One region of the Pseudoalteromonas sp. BDTF-M6 genome, then DNA from elsewhere that is predicted to be linked to it. Evidence: predicted binding sites of a transcription regulator. Region 1 holds the regulator's gene; the other holds the start of a gene.
What was found. Region 1 encodes NrdR, which represses ribonucleotide reductase genes. Its sites were predicted from a motif close to AAACACNANATNTNGTGTTT; they were not measured.

Region 1 (3,139 bases):
GTGCCAACCTGAAATTCGGCGATCGTTGTTTGTGCCAGCGTGTGCGGCACAATCGTTAATTTAAACTGGTTACCGTCGATTTCATTGACGGTCAAACTGGCGCCGTCGATGCACACCGAGCCCTTGTAGGGAATGTACTTCATCAGCGCTTCTGGCGCCGCCAGCCAATATTCGATGGCGCGGGCATTAGGGCTGACCTTAACCACCTCGGCGATGCCATCCACATGGCCGGAAACCAAGTGTCCACCCAAGCGCGAAATCGGCTGTAGAGCCTTTTCTAAATTGACCCGCTGGCCACGCTGATAGTGCGCAAAACGGGTCAGTGACAATGTCTCTTTTGACACATCGGCACTAAAGCCATCGCTGAATTTTTCGGTGACCGTTAAGCAGACGCCATTGGTGGCGATGCTATCGCCAAGCGCCACATCACTCATGTCTAAGTTGTCACTTTGTACGCGCACGCTAAGGTCGCCATCAACCAAGGTGAGGGAGCTGAGTGTGCCCGTTGCTTCAATAATGCCTGTAAACATGGCTATTCTACTCTAAGTTGCTCTAAGGTAAGGCGAATATCCTCACCAATTGGGGTCATATCGCTAAAGTGCATGGTCGGCACCTGCGCCATTGCCGTAAATGGGCCCATATTTAACAGCCCTTTGGCATCGCTGCCCATTAATTTTGGCGCAATATAAACAATGTAGCTATCAATGAGTTGCTGCTGTGCCATGGCACCAGCCAGGGTCGCGCCCGCCTCTAGCCAGACGGAGTTAATTTCGCTCTGCGCCAGCTGTGCAAGCAAGGCATCGAGATTGACCTGGCCATTTTCAAGGCCATCGCACACCAACTCGGTTACATTGTTGGGCCACACGGGCGGTTTATCAAGCTCTTTGGGGTTAACACCTGCTGTGCTTGAGCGCACTAATAATATCTTGCCTGGCTGTTGAAAAAGCGCAAGATCCGGAGTCAGCCGATAACGGCTATCTAAGATCACCCGCAGCGGTTGACGCACCTGTGGCAACACATATTCGCTACGCTGGCTGTCGTCTAGGCGCACATTAAGCTTGGCATCGTCCATCAACACGGTATCGGCACCACTTAAGATGGCACAGTGCTGGGCACGCAATAGGTGAACATCTTTACGCGCCTCGGGGCCGGTGATCCATTTACTCTCACCATTGGCCAGAGCGGTTTTACCATCGAGGCTGGCGGCCAGCTTACAGGTGACATAGGGACGTCCGCTGCGCATGCGTTTTAAAAAGCCCAGGTTTAACTTCTCGGCTTCTTCACCAAGCAAACCGGATGCGACCTCTATGCCCGCCTCGGCGAGCATCTTCATGCCGCGGCCACTGACCTGCGGATTAGGGTCTTGCATGGCGCAGATCACTTTCGCGACCTTGGCCTTGATCAGGGCGCCGGCACAGGGGCCGGTGCGACCGGTATGACTACAGGGCTCAAGCGTAACATAGGCGGTGGCGCCTTGGGCATTATCACCCGCCGCCGCCAAGGCGTGCACTTCGGCGTGTGGAGTACCCGCCTGTTGGTGAAAACCTTCCCCTATTACTTGGCCATTTTTAACCAGAACACAGCCGACATTGGGATTGGGTGTGGTGGTGAATCGACCTTGATAAGCAAGCTCAATGGCTCGGCGCATATAGCGCTTATCGTCCGCACTGAAGGTCATCTTAATCTCCTAGGCGGGCGATTTCTTCACCGAATTCACGGATATCTTCAAACGAGCGATAGACGGAGGCAAAGCGCACATAAGCAACCTTATCTAAACCTTTCAGCGCTTCCATAATGCACTCGCCAATCAGTTGTGAACTGACTTCACGTTCACCGGTGGCGCGAATTTGTGACTTGATTTGATGCACCACTTCATCGACTTGTTCTGTTTTTACTGGTCGACGCTCTAACGCGCGGTGCAGGCCATTTTGCAGCTTGTCTTCATTAAAAGGCTCACGGGAACCATCACGCTTGATCACGCGCGGCATCACCAACTCGGCTCCTTCGAAGGTGGTAAAACGTTCGTGACACTCATTGCATTCGCGACGACGACGAACTTGGTGGCCACCACCGACCAGGCGTGAATCAATAACCTTGGTGTCTTTAGCGCTGCAGAAAGGACAATGCATAGTGAATGGGATTCCTGTAGATAACAAAAAGGCCGCAAAAATTGCGGCCTTTATCATACACAAATGTTTGTGTAATAGCTATTTCACACTGTTATGCGTAAACAGGGAACTTAGCGCAAATCGCTTTCACTTTTTCTTTCACTTGTGCCTGAACATCTGTGTTGTCGATGTTATCAAGTACGTCACAGATCCAGCCCGCTAGCTCTTTCGCTTCGGCTTCTTTGAAACCACGACGAGTGATAGCCGGAGAACCGATACGTAGACCCGAGGTTACAAACGGTGAACGTGGATCGTTTGGTACCGAGTTTTTGTTTACCGTGATGTTGGCATTGCCAAGAGCGGCATCGGCATCTTTACCCGTGATGTCTTTATCGATCAAATCAAGAAGGAACAGGTGGTTGTCGGTTTTACCCGATACTACCTTGTAGCCGCGCTCTTGTAGTACTTCAACCATGGCTTGAGCATTAGCAACAACTTGCTGCTGGTATGCTTTAAATTCAGGCTGCAGTGCTTCTTTGAAAGCAACCGCTTTAGCTGCGATTACGTGACATAGAGGACCACCCTGGCCACCTGGGAATACGGCGCTGTTTAGCTTTTTGTAGATCTCTTCATCGCCACAGTTAGACACGATTAGACCACCACGAGGACCGGCTAGCGTCTTGTGCGTTGTGGTTGTTACCACGTGTGCGTAAGGCACTGGGCTTGGGTATACGCCAGCGGCAATAAGACCGGCAACGTGAGCCATATCAACAAACAGGTAAGCACCTACTTTGTCGGCGATTTCACGGAAACGTTTCCAGTCAACGATACCTGAGTAAGCAGAGAAACCACCGATGATCATTTTCGGCTTATGCTCAAGCGCTAGCGCTTCAACCTGATCGTAATCGATTTCGCCGGTTGCTTCGTTAAGACCGTACTGGATTGCATTGTACATCTTACCTGAGAAGTTTACGTGTGCACCGTGAGTAAGGTGACCACCGTGCGCCAGGCTCATGCCTAGTACCGTATCG
Region 2 (3,139 bases), on a different contig from region 1:
TGCTTAAGGATACCGTCTTTAGACGCCTTAACGCTAATATGACCGCGCGGAGGCTCAATTCCGTTAGTCGCGTTGGAAATTTGCGACGAGGTTTCCGATGGCATCAGCGCCGACAGAGTCGAGTTACGCATGCCATAGGCTTGGACGCTTTCGCGCAGGCCATCCCAATCCAGGTGCAGTGGCTCATCACAGACGCTATCGAGATCCTTCTTATAGGTATCGATAGGCATAATGCCCTGTGAATAGGTGGTTTCGTTAAATTTAGGACACGCGCCTTTTTCTTTAGCCAGCTCGTTTGATGCTTTCATCAGATAATACTGAATCGCTTCAAAGGTTTTATGCGTTAGGCCATTGGCGCTGCCATCCGAATAACGCTTACCATTTTTAGCCAGGTAATAAGCGAAGTTAATTACGCCTACACCCAGGGTACGACGACCCATGGTGGCATTGTATGCGGCCGGCACAGGGTACTCTTGGTAATCCAACAGGTTATCAAGGGCACGTACCGCCAGCTCGGCAAGCTCTTCCAGCTCATCCAGTGACTCAATGGCACCTAAGTTGAAGGCTGACAAGGTACACAGGGCGATTTCACCGCTGTCGTCGTTCACATCGTTCAGTGGCTTAGTTGGCAAGGCGATCTCTAGGCACAGGTTAGACTGGCGAATAGGTGCAACCTTGGCATCAAATGGGCTATGGGTATTACAGTGGTCAACGTTTTGCAGGTAAATACGACCCGTGCTGGCACGCTCTTGCAAGAACATAGAGAACAATTCAACGGCCTTAATGCGCTTCTTACGAATTGACTCGTCCTGTTCGTATTTCACATAAAGCTGCTCGAACAAGTCTTGGTCTTCGAAGAAAGCATCGTAAAGACCAGGCACATCCGATGGGCTGAATAAGGTAATGAAACCGTCTTTGATCAAGCGGGTATACATCAGCTTGTTAAATTGCACACCGTAATCCAGGTGGCGAACACGGTTGTCTTCAACACCACGGTTATTCTTAAGAACCAGCAGGTTTTCAACCTCTAGGTGCCATAGCGGATAGAACAGGGTAGCGGCACCACCACGTACGCCGCCTTGCGAACAGCTTTTAACCGCGGTTTGGAAGTGCTTATAAAAAGGCACACAACCTGTGTGATACGCTTCACCGTTACGAATTGGGCTACCTAGGGCGCGAATGCGACCGGCGTTGATACCGATGCCTGCGCGTTGAGAGACGTATTTTACAATCGCCGATGACGTAGCGTTGATAGAGTCTAGACTATCGGCACACTCGATCAGTACACACGAGCTAAATTGACGCGTAGGTGTACGAACACCCGACATAATAGGTGTGGGTAGCGAGATCTTAAATTGAGAAACCGCATCGTAAAAACGCTTCACATAATCAAGACGCGTTTCTTTTGGGTAATCCGAGAATAGGCTGGCCGCAACCAACATATATAGGAACTGGGCGCTCTCATAAATATCGCCGGTAACGCGGTTTTGTACCAGATACTTACCTTCTAGCTGCTTAACGGCGGCATAGCTGAAGTTTAAATCGCGGCTATGGTCAATAAACTGATCCATTTGCTCAAATTCAGACTGAGTGTAGTCGGTAACTAAATGCTGGTCATAACGCTTATCTTCAACGAGCTTAACAACATGATCATACAGTTTAGGTGGCTCAAAACGGCCATAGGCTTTTTTACGCAGGTGGAAAATAGCCAGACGCGCTGCCAAATACTGATAGTCAGGCGTATCTTTTGAGATCAAGTCCGCGGCCGATTTGATAATCGTTTCGTGAATATCTTCGGTGCGAATGCCGTCATAGAATTGAATATGGGACTTAAGTTCTACCTGAGATACAGATACATTATTGAGCCCTTCTGCGGCCCAAGTAATGACACGATGAATTTTATCTAAATCCAACGCTTCCTTACGTCCATCGCGTTTGCTAACAGATAACTGTTGAGTCATAGTTATTGCCCGTAATTATAATTAATTGTATTAGCGCACAGCTGCTAAAGATGTCTTTAATCAGCTACAGCAGGCGATGTATTTACTACGTCTAAGCATACCTTTGCTTTGCGCCATCGCCCACGGCCACCAAGCATTTATAGCTGTGTAAGATTTAAACACTAGATATGGTGTTTTCATCTCTGTGATTCACAAGATAGTGGGGTCTGCGTGTATTTGCAAGAGGCGCAAACTGTGACAATCTGTGGATAAGTTGCCGCAGTTAGTAACCGTTAACCTTCAAACATTTTTAATGCTGTCGGTCGGCGAAAATCAACGTCAAAAAACACAAATTTAATGATTTTTTTCTAGTCTAACCGACTGGGTTTTTTATCATCAAGTCGACCATCTTTTCATCACGCGATTAGCACAAGCGCACTATATCTGGTGTTTAAAAAATAACAAACCACCAGATATAGTGTATGCGCTCATTTGAAAAACACAAACCGGATTGGCTACGCTTTGTTTACGCTAGCTTTTCAAAGTGCAAAAGGTAGTTAACGTCCAAGTCCTGGCCTAGGGTGTATTGCTTGCTCAGCGGGTTGTAACTGAGTCCTGCGCTGTGACGCACTTTCAATCCGGCTTGCTCGGCCCACTGGATAAGTTGTGATGGACGGATGAATTTCTTATGGTCGTGTGTCCCCTCAGGTACCAGCTTAAGCAACTTCTCGGCGCCAACAATGGCGAACAAATAGGCCTTGGCCGTTTTATTTAAGGTAGAGAAGTAAACCTGGGCACCGGGTTTTGCCAGAGCGGCGGCACTGGCGATCACCGATTGCGGATCCGGCACATGCTCAAGCATTTCCATACAGGTCACCACATCGAAGCGCTCGGCATGCTCGACGGCATATTGCTCGGCGGTAATTTGTTGGTAGTCGACTTTAATGCCCGACTCGAGACTATGAAGCTTGGCGACATTAAGAGGTTCGCGACCCATATCGATACCCGTGACCTTAGCGCCAAGCTTGGCCATGCTTTCCGCTAAAATGCCACCGCCACAGCCTATATCCAAGGTTTCTTTATCGGCTAAGCCATTGGCATGTTGGGCGATAAAATCCAGGCGCAGGGGGTTGATTTCGTGTAAGGGCTTAAACTCACCATCGAGATCCCACCAGCGCTGTGCGATGGCTTCAAATTTG

Region 2: a site for NrdR is predicted at 2,118-2,137, ahead of nrdA (class 1a ribonucleoside-diphosphate reductase subunit alpha). Genes of this name have one in related genera too.

The regions. Positions count from the first base shown of each region.
Region 1 is NZ_JAGXTQ010000004.1:17,893-21,031, forward strand. Features, by position in the region: gene KD147_RS09995 (riboflavin synthase) at 1-530, opposite strand, end outside; gene ribD (bifunctional diaminohydroxyphosphoribosylaminopyrimidine deaminase/5-amino-6-(5-phosphoribosylamino)uracil reductase RibD) at 533-1,678, opposite strand; gene nrdR (transcriptional regulator NrdR) at 1,680-2,129, opposite strand; gene glyA (serine hydroxymethyltransferase) at 2,221-3,139, opposite strand, start outside.
Region 2 is NZ_JAGXTQ010000001.1:532,266-535,404, forward strand. Features, by position in the region: gene nrdA (class 1a ribonucleoside-diphosphate reductase subunit alpha) at 1-1,961, opposite strand, end outside; gene ubiG (bifunctional 2-polyprenyl-6-hydroxyphenol methylase/3-demethylubiquinol 3-O-methyltransferase UbiG) at 2,467-3,139, opposite strand, start outside.